3 regions of the Pseudomonas viridiflava genome follow, and region 2 is predicted to be linked to each of the others. Evidence: predicted binding sites of a transcription regulator. Region 2 holds the regulator's gene; each other region holds the start of a gene.
What was found. Region 2 encodes FliA, which starts transcription of late flagellar genes. Its sites were predicted from a motif close to CTAAAGTTTNNNNNNNNNNNGCCGNTAA; they were not measured.
Positions count from the first base shown of each region.

Region 1 (6,034 bases), 560 kb from region 2:
GGCTTCATCGTGTTCGGTGTCGCGTCCGGGGTCTCGATCTCGAAACTGTTTCTGGCCGGAATCGTGCCGGGGTTGATGCTGGGTGCCGCACTGGCCATCGCCTGGTGGTTCGTCTCGCGCAGTGAGAACGTCGAACCGCCGCCCAAGCGCAGCGGCAAGGAAATCCTGCGCACGCTGGTGGATGGCTCATGGGCGCTGGGCTTGCCGCTGATCATCGTGTTCGGCCTGAAGTTCGGCATCTTCACGCCGACCGAGGCCGCCGTGGTTGCGGCGGTTTACGCCTTGTTCGTGTCGCTGGTGATCTACCGCGAACTGAAGATCAATCAACTGTACGAACTGGTGCTGTCGTCCGCCAAGACCACCTCGGTGGTGATGTTGCTGGTCGCTGCGGCCATGGTCTCGTCGTGGCTGGTGACGATCGCGGAGCTGCCTGACCAACTGGCGGCGTTGCTTGAGCCGTTCATGGACAACCCGACCCTGCTGCTGATGGTCATCATGCTGCTGGTGATCATGGTTGGCACGGTGATGGACATGACCCCGACCATTCTGATTCTGACGCCGGTTCTCATGCCTGCCGTGACCATGGCGGGTATCGACCCGGTGTATTTCGGTGTGCTGTTTCTGATCAACACCGCCATCGGCCTGATCACGCCACCCGTGGGCACGGTGCTCAACGTGGTGTGCGGCGTCTCGAAGATCAGCATGGACGAGATCATTCGAGGCGTCTGGCCTTTCATGCTGGCGCAGTTTGTCGTGCTGTTGTTGCTGGTGCTGTTCCCGCAACTGGTGCTGGTTCCGCTGAGCTTTTTGACCCGATGACAAAGAGGCAGGAGCCGCTGGCTTTCAATCACTCCATTTCCAATAACAAGACCGGAGAATGACATGCAGAAACTGATGAAGACCCTGTTGGCCGGCGCTTGCGCCACCAGCCTGTTGCTGGCGAGTGTGGCCAGCCATGCGGCAGAGATTCGCGAACGCACCCTGCGTTTTGCGTTTCAGAACGTCAAGGAGCATCCGCAAGGGCAGGGCGCACAGAAATTCGCTGACCTGCTGAGCGAAAGCAGTGGCGGCAAGATCAAGGTGCGGCTGTTTCCCGGCGGCACGCTGGGCGGCGATGTGCAGACCGTGTCAGCCTTGCAGGGCGGCACGCTCGACATTACGGTCCTCAATTCCGGGATTCTCGCCGCTCAGGCGCCTGACTTCGCGATGCTCGATTTCCCGTTTCTGTTCAACGACGTGAAAGAAGCCCATGCGGTCATCGACGGCCCGGTCGGCCAGAAGCTCGCAGCGCAGCTCGACAGCAAGGGGCTGGTCGCCCTGGGCTATTGGGACCTCGGGTTTCGCAACGTGACGAACAGCAAGAACCCGATCACCCGCCTGGAGGACATGCAGGGCCTGAAGATCCGCGTCATTCAGTCGCCCATCTACCTGAAGACCTTCTCGGCCCTTGGCGCCAACCCGGTGCCAATGGCGTTTCCCGAGGTCTACACCGGCCTTGAGCAGCACACCATCGATGGTCAGGAAAATCCGTACACAGTAATCGAAGGCAGCAAGTTCTTCGAAGTGCAGAAATACCTGTCCGCGACCGGGCACATCTTCAACCCGCAGTCGCTGATCATGAGTCAGAAAACCTGGAATCGTCTGAACGACGATGAAAAGGCACTGATTCGCGATGCCGCCGCCAAGGCTCAGGTCTTCCAGCGTGAAGTGACGGCCGCCAGCATGGACAATGCCCGGGCCAATCTGGAGAAGCAGATTGCGGTCAACGACATTTCTCCTGCCGAGAAAGACCGTTTTCGTGAGCGCGTAAAACCTGTCATCGACGAGTTTTCCCAGCAACTGGATGCCGGTCTGGTGAAGATGATGTACGACGAAATCGCCAAGGCACGCGCAACACAGTAAAGCCCTTGTCGCGTCAGAGCCCGTCCGGCGGGCCTGACGCTGCACGCTCGATACATCCAATCCGATTTAAACCGGTAACCCCCCGAAAATAGTCTTAAATATCCGTGAACAGGCGTCGATAAGCTTTGCATAAGAGCAATCCGCAGCTCGCGTTATTTCATTGACCGCAGGGGAGCTTCAGGATGTCGATCAAACTTCGTTTGTTTCTGTTGATAGGCACCGGGGTACTGGCTGTGCTGATCATCAGTCTGGTCAGCTATCTGGGCAATAACCGGATGGAGGCGGCGATGGCCGACAACGAGGTCAGCATGACCGCGCTGAGCAATCATCTGCAGGCCGACATGATGCACGACGCCCTGCGCGCCGATGTGCTCTCGGCGATGCTGGTCGGGCTGGGCAAGAGCGAAACCACCCGTGACGAGGTCCTGGCCTCCCTCAATGAGCACGCCGCGCAGTTCCGCAAAGTGCTGAGTGACAACCTGGCGCTGCCGATCAATGACACCCTCAAGGCCGAACTGAACAAGGTCAAGCCCAGCCTCGACGCCTACATCAGCGCGGGCGAGCGAATTGTCGGCCTCGCGCTGGACAGTCCTGACCGCGCCCAACAGGATCTGGGTACATTCTCTGCCGCCTTCACCCAGCTTGAAGGCCAGATGTCCACGTTGAGCGACCTGATCGAAGACAACTCGAAAGCCAGCGGCGAAATCACCCGCGACGCCATCAGCACCGCCAATACCACGCTTGGCGTGGTTCTGGTCATCAGCCTGTTGCTGCTGGTCGCGCAGGGGCATTGGGTGACCCGCAGCATCATGATTCCCCTGCAGTCGGCCAGTCGCATCGCTGACAGCATCGCGCATGGCGACCTTAGCGAGCCAATTACCGAGCCGACCAGTCGTGATGAGGCCAGCGCGCTGATTCGCAGCCTTGCGGTCATGCAGCGCGATCTGCGCGGCATGATCGAAGTGGTGCGCAGCAACGCCCATGGCGTCAGTGGCATGAGCGGGCAATTGAGCAGCGGCTGTCACGAAGTGGCGGGCAGCAGCCAGCAGCAAAGCTCGGCGGCGGCGACCATGTCGGCGGCCACCAGCGAAATGACCGCCAGCATCGAAGAAATCACGCGTCACGCCGAACAGGCACGGGAAATGGCCAATCAGGCCGAGACGCTGGCCAAGAACGGCGGACGGGTGATCCATCAGGTGGTCAGCGACATGGACGGCATTGCCCGTTCGGCGCAACAGTCGGCGCAGGTGATCCGCACGCTGGACAAGGAATCGGAAGCTATTTTCAACATCATTCAGGTCATCAAGAGCATTGCCGATCAGACCAACCTGCTGGCGCTCAACGCGGCCATCGAGGCGGCGCGTGCCGGTGAACAGGGCCGTGGTTTTGCCGTGGTCGCCGATGAGGTGCGCAGCCTGGCAGGTCGCACTAGCGCATCGACTCAGGAAATCACCGGCATGGTCGCCCGCATTCAACAAAGCACCCGCGAGGCGGTGACCAGCATGGAAGCCGGGGTGGTCCAGGTCGATAAAGGCATGGCGGTGACCGCCGAGGTCCAGCAGGCCATCCGGGATATCCTCGACGCCACGCTGAGCACCACGCACCTTGTCAACGACATCACTCGCACGATTGGCGAACAGAGCCTGGCGAGTAATGAAATCGCCCACCAGGTGGAAATGATCGCCAGCATGTCCGAGGACAACAGTCGGGTCATCGGCCAGACCGCGACCACCACAGATGAGTTGTCCGCCCTGGCAGTGCAGCTCTCGCGTTCGGTGGATCGGTTCCGGCTTTGACGTCTACAGATCCTCATCCGGCCTCATTCCGCTACCCGCTCGCCCACCGCCTGTTCGCAGGCGGTTGTCGCCCGATCAGGTGTTTTTCGAAACTGATCGCTCCGGTTCATTAAAGCTTTTGCACTAACAGACGTTAACCATCGAAACCGATCATCTTCCGCGCCCAGGAGCAGCTGCATGCAAACGTTAAAGGCCTTGTACGAGTCGGTCGAAAAGCAGTTCTTCAACACCCTGACCAAAAAGCTCTCAAGCCTTTTTCTGTTGGTCGTCGTCAGTGCACTGCTGTACTGGGTGGCGCTGTCTGTTCGTGCCGACATCGTGATGTTGCTGCGCAGTGCGCAGCTGGAAACCGGTGTACTGGCGCGTATCGAGGGCAGGCTGGATGCGCTGAGCAACGCGATTCTGATCAGCACCCTGTTCACGCTGGGCATGGTCAGTTTCATGGTCTGGTACCTGCGTCATCTCATCGTGCGGCCTGTGATGTTCATGACCGGTGCGCTGGAAGAAATCGCCAATGGCGAGGGTGATCTGTCCAAGGATCTGCCGCTGCTGACCCATGATGAAATCCGCGTGCTGGCCAGCACCTGCAACCGGTTCCTCGCCAAGCAGCGCGAAGTGATCAGCAGCATTCAGGCGCTGACCGTGCAGATCGCGGTCGAATCCGCGCGTTCGCTCAAGAACATCAGTGATTCCAGCGACAGCGCGACCGATCAGGCACGCTTTGCAAAGGAGGTCATGGACCAGAGCAATATGGCGGTCGGCAGCATTGAGGACGTGTCGCAGCAGACTCAGGGTATTTCCAGCACCACTGCCCAGAACCTGAGCATGGCGCGCGGTTCCTACTCCGAACTGCTCGAAGTGACGGGCAACATCAGCCAGATATCCAGCAGCCTCAATGAATTCGGCGTGTTGGTGTCTGCCCTGAACCAGCGTTCGTCAAGCATCAAGTCCATCGTCGGCCTGATCCAGCAGATTTCTTCGCAGACCAACCTGTTGGCCCTAAACGCTGCCATCGAAGCGGCACGTGCCGGTGAAAGCGGTCGCGGCTTTGCTGTGGTGGCCGACGAGGTGCGCACCCTGGCGCAAAACGTCAGCAAAGCCACCGACGACATTTCACAGAACATCGATGCGATGCTGCTGGAAGTCAGCTCGACCTACGAGCAGACCACCCAGATCAGCCAGAGCGCACGTGAAACGCAATTGGTCGTGGAGCGGGCCTCGGGGCATTTCGAGAGCATGATCGTCGACTTCGAATCCACCAATGGCAAGCTCGCCGACATTGCCTCCCACATCCAGCAGTTCGCCACGACCAATACCGGCATCAACGACCGGGTGACGCGCATCTACGCCGACAGCCAGGCCATCGACCAGCGCATGCAGCATTCGGCGACAGCCACCCGTGACCTGTCCGGTGTTGCCGAGAGGGTGCAGGCGCTGCTGGGACGTTTCGTGCTCGGGCACGGTGAGCTGGACGCTGCAATCACGCGGGCCAGTGAGTGTCGGGATATTCTGCAGGCGCGGCTTGCGGCGCTGCACAAGGGGGGCGTCAATCTGTTCGATCAGAGTTACAAACTGATTCCCGGCACCGACCCCAAGCAATACATGACCAGCTACACCGAGCGTTTCGCGCAGATCTGCCAGGAAGAGTGCGACAAGCTGACCAAGGGCACCCGGGGCGGCAAGGTCACGTTCATTGTCGATAACAAAGGCTATTGCCCGGTCAACAACAGCTGGGTATCGCAGAAACCGACCGGCAATCGCGCCGTCGACCTGCCGGTGTGCCGCAACAAGCGGATGTTCTCTGACCCGGTCGGCCTGCGAGCGGCAGGTAACAAGCAGCGTTTCCTGCTGCAGACCTACCTGCGCGATACCGGTGAAATCATGACCGAGATCGACGTGCCGTTCTTCTTCGAAGGCCGTCATTGGGGCAATCTGCGGATGGGCTTCGACGCGGCGCAGTTGCTGGGCCACTGAGTCGTCGGGTGTGACGCCCGCCCGTCTGCGCACAGACAGGCGGGCGTCCGGTGAGTCAGCCGAGCAGGTGTTGGGCGATGTACCTTGAGATTTCAACCATTGACGTCTTGCCTGTGAATTCGAACTTCACCTTGCCAATCGCCGAGTAATAGATCTCCAGTTCCGAATCCAGGTCGAAGGTCCCCGAGGTTTCCACCGACCAGGCCACGATGTTCTTGTAGGGCAGCGAGGTGAAGTCTTTCTTGCTGCCTGTCAGCCCCTGAACGTTGACCGAGATGATGCGTTTGGTGGTGAACACCACGCCGTCGCGCATGGACTTGTAGGCGTCGATGACTGTTTCGCCGTCCAGCAGCAGGTCCTTC
Region 1 is NZ_LT855380.1:2,467,760-2,473,793, forward strand. It holds gene CFBP1590_RS11430 (TRAP transporter large permease subunit) at 1-819, shown strand, start outside; gene CFBP1590_RS11435 (TRAP transporter substrate-binding protein) at 883-1,902, shown strand; partial or broken gene CFBP1590_RS28430 (MCP four helix bundle domain-containing protein) at 2,085-2,840, shown strand; gene CFBP1590_RS28435 (methyl-accepting chemotaxis protein) at 2,973-3,698, shown strand; gene CFBP1590_RS11445 (methyl-accepting chemotaxis protein) at 3,876-5,672, shown strand; gene CFBP1590_RS11450 (PH domain-containing protein) at 5,728-6,034, opposite strand, start outside.
Region 1: the regulator FliA is predicted to act here: its motif matches at 3,808-3,835, upstream of CFBP1590_RS11445 (methyl-accepting chemotaxis protein).

Region 2 (6,034 bases):
GCTGTTTTCCGGCAAGTCGATCAGCGCGACCGATACCCACATCGAGCCGACACTCGAAGAGCCGCCACGTCCGTTTGCCTACGCACCGGCTCCTGCAGCCGAGCCTGCAGGCGGTCAACGTGCCTTTGAATCGATGCGCTCCGAATTGAACGGTCTGCGCGAGCTTCTGGAAGTCCAACTCGGTTCCCTGGCCTGGACCCAGTTGCAGGGCAGCCGTCCGCAACAGGCCAACCTGTGGCGTCGCCTGCAACGCGTCGGCCTGTCCGGCCCGCTGTCGCGTGACCTGCTGTCGATGATTCCGGACATTGACGAGCCTCGTCAGGCCTGGCGCATGCTGTTGGCCCATCTGGCGCGCATGATTGCCGTGCCGGATGTCGAGCCACTGGAAGAGGGCGGTGTGATTGCCATGGTCGGTCCTGCCGGCATGGGCAAGACCACCACGCTGGCCAAGCTGGCCGCCCGTTATGTACTGAAATACGGCGCGCAGAACATTGCGCTGGTCAGCATGGACAGTTTCCGCATCGGTGCCCAGGAGCAGCTTAAGACACTGGGCCGCATCCTCAACGTGCCGGTGACTCACGTCGATCCCGGTCAGTCGCTGGCACAGGCCCTTGAGCCTCTGCTGCGCAAGCGTGTGGTCCTCATTGATACCGCCGGGCTGCAAGCCAGTGATCCTGCGTTGCGCATGCAACTGGAAAGCCTGGCGGGTCGTGGCATCAAGTCGCGTAACTACCTGGTCCTGGCCACAACCAGCCAGAAGCAGGTACTGACGGCGGCTTATCACAGTTACAAGCGTTGTGGCCTGGCCGGATGCATTTTGACCAAGCTGGATGAAACCGCCAGCCTGGGTGAAGTTCTGAGCCTGGCAATCAGTCACGAATTGCCGGTGGCCTACCTCACGGACGGACCACGGATTCCTGACGATTTGCACATCCCGCGTCGCCACCAGTTGGTGAGTCGCGCGGTCAGCGTGCAAATGCAGGACGAGCCTAGCGAAGAAGCGATGGCTGATATGTTTGCCGACCTCTATCACTCACCTGGCAAAAGGGTAGGTTAAGTGATGGAGACTATTGGAATGTCCCTGCATCGATGGTCTGCCAGGCATTGTTCGTTCGCGAACGTGCAGCCCCCAATGTGGCTTCGGTCTACGCAAGACAAGGTAAAGAAATAACATGGGCAGCATGCATCCCGTACAGGTTATTGCGGTGACTGGCGGCAAAGGTGGCGTCGGTAAGACTAACGTGTCAGTGAACCTCTCACTGGCCCTGGCTGAGCTCGGTCGACGCGTCATGCTTCTTGACGCCGATCTGGGTCTGGCAAATGTCGATGTCCTGCTGGGGCTGACACCCAAACGCACGCTCGCCGATGTCATAGAAGGCCGTTGCGAGTTGCGCGACGTGCTTCTCCAGGGGCCGGGCGGCGTGCGCATCGTGCCTGCCGCTTCCGGCACCCAGAGCATGGTTCATCTGTCGCCTGCCCAGCATGCCGGTCTGATCCAGGCGTTCAGCGAGATTGGCGACAACCTCGATGTGCTGGTGATCGACACGGCAGCCGGCATTGGTGAATCGGTGGTCAGCTTTGTACGCGCCGCGCAGGAAGTCCTGCTGGTGGTCTGCGACGAGCCGACGTCCATCACCGATGCCTACGCACTGATCAAGTTGCTCAACCGCGACTACGGCATGAATCGTTTCAGGGTGCTGGCCAACATGGCCCAGAGCCCTCAGGAAGGCCGCAATCTGTTCGCCAAGCTGACCAAGGTCACGGACCGCTTTCTGGATGTTGCGCTGCAGTATGTCGGGGCTGTGCCCTACGACGAATGCGTGCGCAAGGCCGTTCAGAAACAGCGTGCCGTCTACGAAGCCTTCCCGCGCTCCAAATGCGCGCTGGCATTCAAGGCCATTGCCCAGAAGGTCGACACCTGGCCGTTGCCGGCCAACCCACGGGGTCACCTTGAATTCTTCGTCGAACGACTCGTTCACCAGACCAGTGCGGGGCCTGTCCAATGACAGCGAGCGGCTATCAGATGTACAGCAAGGCTTCCCGGAATTCGCAGTACGAGCTGATCGAGCGTTATGCGCCTCTGGTCAAACGTATCGCCTATCACCTGCTGGCTCGCCTGCCAGCCAGTGTGCAGGTCGAGGACCTGATTCAGGCCGGCATGATCGGTCTGCTCGAAGTCTCGACCAAATACGATTCCACCAAGGGTGCGAGTTTCGAGACCTATGCGGGTATCCGTATTCGTGGCGCCATGCTCGACGAAGTGCGCAAGGGTGACTGGGCGCCTCGCTCGGTCCACCGCAATACGCGCATGGTGAGCGACGCAATTCGCGCAATTGAAGCGAAAACCGGACGTGACGCTAAAGATCACGAGGTTGCTGCCGAACTCCAGTTGAGTCTCGATGATTATTACGGGATTTTGAATGACACCTTGGGCAGCCGCCTCTTCAGTTTCGACGACCTGCTTCAGGACGGCGACCATGAAGGGCTGCACGAGGACGGTGCCAGCGGTTCGCTTGAACCGTCACGGGACCTGGAAGACGAGCGCTTCCAGGCAGCCCTGGCCGATGCGATTGCCAATTTGCCGGAGCGTGAGCGTCTGGTCTTGGCGCTGTACTACGACGAAGAGCTGAACCTCAAGGAAATCGGAGAGGTCCTGGGGGTCAGCGAATCGCGGGTCAGTCAGTTACACAGCCAGTGCGCAGCTCGTTTGCGAGGGCGTTTGGGGGAGTGGCGAGCGCGTTGACAGTCAAGGTGCGGCCTGGTCCGCACATTGGCTTCAAGCCGGCTGTGCAGAGCGTTACGTGGTAACAGGATAGACAAGGCAGGAGCCTGTCGGGCGGTGCCTCGATGGGCTGTTCGTTCAGGTCTGTACCTGTCGTTTTGCCAAGCCCGTCGTCGTTTCGTACAGCCGGGGGTGTGCTGTGCCAGTATTGAGTGAACAGCGTGTTCAGGTGCTGAACGCGTTAAAGACTGCTTGGAGGTCGAATTGGACAAGAACATGAAAATCCTCATCGTTGATGACTTCTCAACGATGAGGCGGATCATCAAGAACCTGTTGCGTGATCTGGGGTTCACCAACACATCGGAAGCGGACGACGGTCTGACCGCGCTGCCGATGCTGCAGAGCGGCGCCTTTGACTTTCTGGTGACGGACTGGAACATGCCTGGCATGTCCGGTATCGATCTGTTGCGCCAGGTCCGTCAGGACGAGCGCCTCAAGAGCCTTCCCGTGCTGATGGTCACCGCTGAAGCCAAGCGTGAGCAGATCATCGAAGCTGCACAGGCCGGGGTGAACGGTTACGTGGTCAAGCCATTCACGGCTCAAGCGCTGAAAGAGAAGATCGAAAAGATCTTTGAACGCGTCAATAGCTGATGCATGCCGCGAGGGCGCTATGGATAACAATGATTCGATGGCCGACTTTGAGTCGACCCTGAAAAGACACGCGCAGGAACTCGTCACCAGCCTTGAAAAAGGTCGTTTCGGCGAAGCTGTGCAACTGATCCATGAGCTCAACCAGACACGCGACCGCGGCCTTTATCAGGAAGTGGGCAAGCTGACTCGTGAGCTGCACAGTGCAATCGTCAACTTCCAGATCGATCCGCACATGCCTCAGGCCGAGGAGGTATCGCAGATCACGGATGCCACCGAGCGTCTGGGTTACGTCGTGCGGCTGACCGAAAATGCGGCCAACCGCACCATGGATCTGGTCGAGGAAAGCACGCCGGTCATGAACGGTCTGAGCGCCGACGCGAAGGCGTTGAGTGAAGACTGGGGGCGCTTCATGCGCCGCGAAATCGGTGCCGAGGAATTTCGCGATCTCGCCAAGCGGGTCGATGGTTTTCTGACGCGTACCGAGAAGGAAACTCACGAGGTTTCCGCGCACCTCAATGACATTCTGCTCGCCCAGGATTACCAGGACCTCACCGGTCAGGTGATCAAGCGTGTCACGCAGTTGGTCACTGAAGTGGAAGGCAATTTGCTCAAGCTGGTGCTCATGGCCAGCCATGTCGATCGCTTCGCAGGCATCGAACATGACGAAGAATCCATCCTTGCAGAAAAAGATCCTAAAAAACATCTCGCCAAGGGTGAAGGTCCGCAGATTCATGCCGATAAACGTGAAGACGTCGTATCCGGACAGGATGATGTAGACGATCTGCTATCGAGCCTCGGCTTCTAGGTCTGTTGACGGTTAATTTTAGGGAGCACCCCCATGAGCTTCGGCGCCGATGAAGAAATCCTTCAGGATTTTCTGGTAGAGGCCGGCGAAATTCTGGAGCAGTTGTCAGAGCAATTGGTCGAGCTGGAAAGCCGACCGGATGATGCTGATCTGCTCAATGCAATTTTTCGCGGTTTTCACACTGTAAAAGGGGGCGCCGGCTTCCTCCAGCTCCATGAGCTGGTGGAGTGCTGCCATATCGCCGAAAACGTGTTCGACATCCTTCGCAAGGGTGAGCGGCGCGTTGATTCCGAGCTCATGGACGTGGTCCTGGAAGCACTGGACACCGTCAACAGCATGTTCGGCCAGGTGCGCGAACGTACTGACCTGACGCCTGCGACGCCGGAACTGCTGGCGGCGCTGTCGCGTCTGGCTGAACCACAATCCAATGATGCGGTTGCCGAGCCTGAACCTGTGGCCGAGGCAACTGAAGTGCCTGCTCCGGTTGCCGAGGCGGCTGGCGGCGACGACATCACCGACCACGAATTCGAACAGCTGCTCGATTCGCTGCACGGCTCCAAGCCGATTGCAGCACCTGCTGCGGCCCCGGCCGCTCAGGCCTCGTCGAGCGACGAAATCACCGATCAGGAATTCGAATCCCTGCTCGATCAGTTGCACGGCAAGGGCAAGTTTGCCGCCGATGCCGCTCCAGCACCGGCCCCTGCGGCCAAGGCTGGCGGCAGCGCACCGGCCAGTGACGAGATCACTGACGACGAGTTCGAAGCATTGCTGGATCAGTTGCATGGCAAAGGGTCGTTCGACGCTGCTGTCGTCGCGCCGGTTGCTGCCGAGGCCGTTGTGGCCAAGGCTCCAGTGACGGCCAAGGCTGCAGCTTCGGATGAGATCACCGATCACGAATTCGAAAGCCTGCTGGACGAGTTGCACGGCAAGGGCAAGTTCGAGCCTGAGGCCATCGCGGCCAAGGCGCCCGCACCTGCTGCGGCCGCTGCCCCGGCTCCTGCTGCCAAGCCCGCTGCGGCGCCTGCACCTGCTGCGAAGGCCGAGCCTGCGCCAGCCAAGGCTGCTGCACCTGCTCCCGCCCGTGCTCCTGCCCCGACTGGCGAAAAGCCGGTCGCGACAGAAGCCGAAACCACGGTGCGCGTCGATACTGCGCGGCTGGACGAGATCATGAACATGGTCGGCGAACTGGTGCTGGTGCGTAACCGACTGGTTCGCCTGGGTCTGAACAGTGGCGACGAAGCCATGTCCAAGGCCGTTTCCAACCTGGACGTGGTAACCGCAGACCTGCAGACCGCGGTGATGAAAACCCGCATGCAGCCGATCAAGAAAGTCTTCGGCCGCTTTCCGCGTCTGGTTCGTGACCTGGCTCGCCAGCTCAAGAAGGAGATCATCCTGGAACTGGTGGGTGAAGAGACCGACCTGGACAAGAACCTTGTCGAGGCACTGGCCGACCCGTTGGTCCACTTGGTGCGCAACGCCGTCGACCACGGTATCGAAACCCCGGAAGAACGCGAAGCCACCGGCAAGTCCCGCGGCGGCAAGGTGATTCTGGCGGCCGAGCAGGAAGGCGACCATATCCTGTTGTCCATCTCCGATGACGGCAAGGGCATGGACCCCAACGTGCTGCGCTCCATCGCCGTCAAGCGCGGTGTCATGGACAAGGATGCTGCGGACCGTCTCAGCGACACCGACTGCTACAACCTGATCTTTGCACCCGGCTTCTCGACCAAGACCGAGATTTCCGACGTGTCCGGTCGTGGTGTGGGCATGGACGTGGTGAAAACCAAGATTTCCCAGCTCAACGGTTCGATCAACATCTACTCGACCAAGGGTCAGGGTTCGAAGATCGTCATCAA
Region 2 is NZ_LT855380.1:1,907,264-1,913,297, forward strand. It holds gene flhF (flagellar biosynthesis GTPase FlhF) at 1-1,057, shown strand, start outside; gene fleN (flagellar synthesis regulator FleN) at 1,173-2,006, shown strand; gene fliA (RNA polymerase sigma factor FliA) at 2,003-2,743, shown strand; gene CFBP1590_RS09040 (chemotaxis response regulator CheY) at 2,999-3,373, shown strand; gene CFBP1590_RS09045 (protein phosphatase CheZ) at 3,393-4,178, shown strand; gene CFBP1590_RS09050 (chemotaxis protein CheA) at 4,212-6,034, shown strand, end outside.

Region 3 (6,034 bases), 2.7 Mb from region 2:
TGAGGATAAACAAACGATCTTTCATGGGTATTCCTGAACTTGATAAGGAAACGGGCGGTGCTCGAAAAGATGAGCACGGCCCTGGTCATTTTTCGACAGGCGTGTCCGGGTGGTTGCCCCATTCGCCCCATGAGCCGGCATACGCCTTGACCCGGGGATAGCCCAGCGCCTTGGCCACCAGATAGGTGAAGCCGGAGCGGTGATGAGTCTGGCAGTGGGTGATCACTTCCTTGTCGGCTGTGATGCCCAGGTCCTGCAGAATCTGTGGCATGTCATCGCGAATGCGCAGTTGGCGTGCCTTGTCCATGCCAGCCGTCCATTCGAAGTTGACGGCGCCCGGTACATGCCCGGCCTTGGCCGCCAGCACTTTCTCACCCGAGTATTCGGTAGGTCCGCGTGCATCCCAGATGGCCAGATCGGCAGCGCCCAGTCGGCTTTGCAGGTATTCGCGGGTCGCCGTCGGCTCGTCGTGCAGCTTTAGCGCAACCGGGCCGCCCGCCATTGGCGGAACGTCCCGGGTCAGCGGCAGTGACTGGGCTTCCCAGGCCAGCAGGCCGCCGTCCACGTAGTGATAGCGATGGTGGCCGATCACGTCCAGCAACCAGATGAAGCGCCCGGCCCAACCGCCGCCTTCGTCGTCATAGACAACATAGACGGCATCGGGGTTGTGGCCCAGTTCGCCGAACAGCTTTTCCAGATCGGAGTGCGCGGGCAGCAGGCCGGGCGCAGGTGGCTGGCCGAGTTGAGTGCGCTTGGGATCAACGAAGCGAGCGCCAGGGATATGCCCTGCGTCGTAGCGAGCGCTGCTGGTCAGATCCACCAGAATCAGTTCCGGGGCTTCCAGGCGCTCGAGCAGATCGTTGGGCTCGATGACCAACGGTAAGCCAGCGAATACGGACATTTGCAGCCTCCGATGAAAAGAAAGATGCGAATTGTACGCCAGGCCTCAGGCTTTGCGATGACTAAAGATGCCCAGCGCGCGTTCAATGCATTGCGCGGTTTTTCCGAATGCCTGAACGGAAATTTCCGACAGCGCACCGCCGCCCTGATCCGCCACCACCAGCATCATGACTTTGCCGTTGCTGCTCAGGGAGCGAATCAGCCAATGCTGACCGCTGAACAGCGTTTTGAGCGGCGCAGGCAGCAGGGCAGAAAACTGGGCGATGTTGGCAGGTGTCATGCGCAACTGTGTCGGCTGGGTCAGGAGCCGTTGCAGCACGGTGCTTTCCTTCACGAACAGCTGCATCGCTGCAGCCTCGGGCGCCAGTCCTGCAGACTGATGCACGCGCAGCGCTGTTCCGGTCTTGTCCATCATCAACAGCATGACCCGCTGCATGCCGCAGGCGACAAGCGCTTCGCGTGCAGACGTGGTCAAGTGCATCGCATTGATAAACGGCGTCGGGTCCTGCAGCAGTTCGGCGCATTGCTTGCGCCAGAGCTGCAGCGCGTCGGCCGAGGGCGGTGGCGCAGGATCGTTGTCTCGCCTTACGCGGCGCGCATCCCAGGGCCAGATCAGCGATTCGGCTGGATGCCACAAGTCCTTTTCGCTGTGATGGCGTGCGCTGCTGGCCGCATTCTGGTGGGCCTGCTGCTGAACGTCATCCAGAGGCTGTTGCAGGTACAGGCTGGTGAGTCGCTCCCAGCGCAGGCAGTGCGGACTGTTCCATGCGTGCTGCGCAGCCAGCGCCAGTCCGTTGCCCAGCAGTACGGTATTGGCGGGCTGGTTGAGCCAGCGACGCAGGTTGGGATCGGCATCCATCAGCTGCTGTTGCAGCAGCGGATCCTGATCTTCGCGCGCGATCCGCAGCACCTTGACCAGATCACGCCGCTCGTTGAGCAGCAGTTTATAGCCACGGGTCACCCAGACCGGCAGGCGCCAGAACTCGGCGAGCGCAAGCGCCAGTTCCAGCAGGTTGACGCCGAACAGTTCCTTCTCGACGGCAATGCTGGAATGGCCTTTGTGAATGACCCGCAGCTCCAGTTCCTCAAGCAGCTTTGGATAGGCAAGCGCCATCGGCCACAGCGGTGCCAGAAACAACAGGCTGCCCAGATGAATGTCCTGCCACAGTCGCGCCAGACGGCTGGCGAACAGCCCGTTGGCCTGTTGTGTGGCGTGCTGACTGATCAGGATCAACTGACGGAAAGCGGCCGGAATTTCTTCAGGCGGCTTGGCGGGCAAGCGACCCAGCAGCACCTCCGTGCGTGCCAGACCCAGTCGGTTGATCGCGATTTCCAGGCTCTCGGCCTGTTCAGTGATGCCGTGCGTGTGGTGATTGGCCTCGCGCATCACGCTGAGCACCAGTGCAGGACTTTCCTGCATCATTTCCGCAATTTCACGCAACGAGCGGCGACTGTCATTGAGTGCCGCACGAACCCGGTCGTGGTTGGCCGCAGGCACGGGCAGATCGACGCCGTCGAGCAGTCTGACCCAGGATTCAAGCGTCTTTGGAACCGGCGGATGTGGAACATGCGTTGTCGACATTCGATGCCCTGTGCAGCTGATTTTCGAGCTGGGAGGCTGCCAGCGTTCTGGGGCGCGACAGCCTTTTTCGATCCCGCGATTCCGGGCGGAACTGGTTTTTTAGCAATAACTGCCTATAGTCTGGCCCAGTTAGGCCGATAAGGAGAAGAAGAGTTTCAAGAACTTCCGGACTGTCCCTGAACCCGACTCAGTAAAGTATTTTCTCCTATGGCTAAAATTATCGGCATCATTGTCGTTTTCGCGAGTGTCCTCGGCGGATACGTCCTGTCTCACGGCAAGATCATGGCCCTGTTTCAGCCCTACGAGGTGTTGATCATCGGCGGTGCTGCGCTGGGTGCATTTCTGCAGGCCAACCCTGGCCACATGACCATGCACGTGTTCAAGAAGTCGCTGAAAATGTTCGGCACACGCTTCACCCACGCCTATTACCTTGAGGTGCTGGGGCTGGTTTACGAGATCCTCAACAAGAGCCGTCGCGAAGGCATGATGGCGATTGAAGGGGATATCGAAGAGCCGGCCGCAAGCCCCATCTTCGCCAAATACCCAGGTGTACTGAAAGATGAACGCATGACGGCGTACATCTGCGATTACCTGCGCATCATGTCCTCGGGCAACATGGCTCCCCACGAGCTGGAAGGCCTGTTCGACATGGAACTGCTGAGCATGAAGGAAGAGCTCGAGCATCCGTCGCACGCCATCACCGGTATTGCCGACGGCATGCCCGGTTTCGGTATCGTCGCGGCGGTACTGGGTATCGTAGTGACCATGGCGTCCCTGGGGTCGGGCGACAAGGCGGCCATCGGCATGCACGTAGGTGCGGCACTGGTGGGTACCTTCTTCGGTATTCTCGCGGCTTATGGTTTCTTCGGTCCGCTGGCCACTTCCCTGGCTCACGATGCCAAGGAAGAAATGAACGTCTACGAATGCATCAAGGCTTCTCTGGTGGCCTCGGCCTCCGGCATGCCGCCTTCGCTGGCCGTCGAGTTCGGCCGCAAGGTTCTGTATCCGCTGCATCGCCCCAGCTTCAGTGAGCTGGAACAAGCGGTTCGCGGTCGCTAAGCCATGGAAAATAATCAGCCGATAATCATCAAGCGCGTCAAGCGCTTCGGTGGAGGGCATCACGGCGGCGCCTGGAAAATCGCCTTTGCCGACTTCGCGACGGCCATGATGGCGTTCTTCCTGGTGCTGTGGCTGATGTCGTCCGCCACGCCCGAGCAGTTGATTGCCGTGGCCGGTTACTTCAAGGATCCGGTCGGGTTCTCCGACAGCGGTTCGCCCTACGTGATCGACCTGGGCGGCTCGCCGGAAATGTCGCCTAACCAGACGCTCAACCCTGAAGTGAAGACCACACCTTCGCCGGATACGGTGCCGATCGAGTCCGACACCTCGGAATCCAAGGCTGAAGAGGTCGAGCAGGAACGTCTCGAAATGCTTCTGCAGGAATTGCAGAACAAGGTCGAAGAGAACCCGCAACTGCAGAAATTCAAGGACCAGATTCTGTTCGAGATCACGCAGGACGGTCTGCGCATCCAGATCATGGATGCTGACAACCGGCCGATGTTCGACTCCGGCAGTGCGCGCTTGAAGCCTTACTTCGAAGACATTCTGCTGGCGATGGCTGACACCATCAAAAGCGTGCCCAACAAGATCAGCATCAGCGGCCATACCGATGCCACGCCGTTCGTAGGCAATGGCGGATTCGGCAACTGGGAACTGTCGGCCAACCGGGCCAACGCTGCGCGCCGTGCTCTGGTTGCAGGCAGTTATCCGGATCCGCAGGTGGCCCGCGTGGTCGGTTATGCCTCATCGGCGCTTTATGACCGTGAGAACCCGACCAACCCCGTGAACCGTCGTATCGATATCGTTGTGCTGACCAAGAAGGCCCAGGAACGTATTGAAGGTGCTCAAAACTCTGGTGGTGCCCCGCAGGTGCCTGCTGCTCCGGCAGCACCGGGTGCAGTGCCTGGCGCTTCGACGGCGCCAGCGCCGGTCGATCCGCAGGCCTATGCCCAGCCCCATGAGATCCGGCAGAAGCTGAACATCTTCGATCAGGGCACGCTGAAGGTCGAGCCGACCCAGAACTGAGTCCTGACACCTACAAAAATGCCGCGATCATCGCGGCATTCTTGTTTTCGGCAGAACGTCGGCGCAGACAGGTATCAGTAGCTGTCTTCCGGCAGGCTGGCGATGATCGAGCGATAGCTGTTCATGCGTTGCTGCTGAACGCGCCCGTCTTCGAGTGCCTTGAGCAGAGCGCAGCCCGGTTCGCGGTCGTGCTTGCAGTCGCGGAAACGGCATGTGCCGATCAGGTCGTTGAACTCGATGAAGCCCGCCTCCACGTCGGCGCGGCTGACATGCCCCAGTCCGAATTCACGGATGCCGGGCGAGTCGATGAGGTCGCCGCCACGCGGAAAGTGGAACAGTCGCGCAGTGGTTGTGGTGTGCGTGCCCTGGCCGGACAGCTCCGACAACGGGCCGACACGCGTCCCGACTTCAGGCAGCAGGCTGTTGACCAGCGAGGACTTGCCCACGCCGGACTGACCCACGAACACGCTGATGTGGCCATCCAGGCGCGCCTGCAACTGCTGCATGCCGTCGCCGTGATGCGCAGACACTTCCAGCACCGGGTAACCCAGCGTGCGGTAGACCGCCAGCAAGGCGTTGAGCGCAGGAGCGTTCTGCTCGTCGATCAGGTCAGCCTTATTGAGCAGCAACAGCGGATGAATCCCGGCATGCTCGGCGGCGACCAGATAACGGTCGATCAGGTTGGCATGCGGCTCGGGCATCGGGGCGAAGACAATGACGATCAGGTCGACGTTGGCTGCCACCGGCTTGAGCTGGCCGCGTGAATCCGGACGGCACAGTTCGGTGGTGCGGGGCAGTTGGGCGACGATGACGCCGATGCCCTGATTGCCGGCGCGCCAGACCACGCGATCACCGGTCACCAGTGCGGGCAGGTTGGCACGCAAGTGACAGCGGAACACCTGGCCTATCTGTTCGCCTTCCTGGGCCTCGACTTCGACCTGAACGCCGAAGTGGGCGATCACCAGACCGGTCTGTTCCGGGCCGAGGTCACCGCCTTCGAGTGTTTCGAGCGCGACAGACTCGCGTTTCGCAGCGCGGGCAGCACGTTCGCCCTGAATCTTTTCGATGCGCCAGTTCTGACGACGATTGAGTTGGCGTTTGGCCATGGGTGTTCCGATGTGATGAAGCAGATGAATAGGCAGTACGTTGAATCGGGCGGCAGTCTAGCACGGCCGGGTAAGCTAAACTGCGCGCCTACGCTGAGGAGTCGTCATATGCAGAACAAGCAGAACCTTATCTGGATCGACCTGGAAATGACCGGTCTGGACCCTGACACCGATGTCATCATCGAAATGGCCACGATCATCACCGATAGTGAGCTGAACACCCTGGCCGAAGGTCCGGTACTCGCGATTCATCAGAGCGATGAGACGCTGGCGCGAATGGACGAGTGGAACACCCGTCAGCACGGCGGCTCGGGCCTGACCCAGCGCGTACGTGAAAGCACGGTGACGATGGCGGATGCCG
Region 3 is NZ_LT855380.1:5,309,902-5,315,935, reverse strand. It holds gene asd (archaetidylserine decarboxylase) at 1-31, opposite strand, end outside; gene rhdA (thiosulfate sulfurtransferase) at 86-901, opposite strand; gene CFBP1590_RS23910 (HDOD domain-containing protein) at 947-2,482, opposite strand; gene motA (flagellar motor stator protein MotA) at 2,690-3,541, shown strand; gene motB (flagellar motor protein MotB) at 3,545-4,567, shown strand; gene rsgA (small ribosomal subunit biogenesis GTPase RsgA) at 4,642-5,673, opposite strand; gene orn (oligoribonuclease) at 5,782-6,034, shown strand, end outside.
Region 3: the regulator FliA is predicted to act here: its motif matches at 2,596-2,623, upstream of motA (flagellar motor stator protein MotA).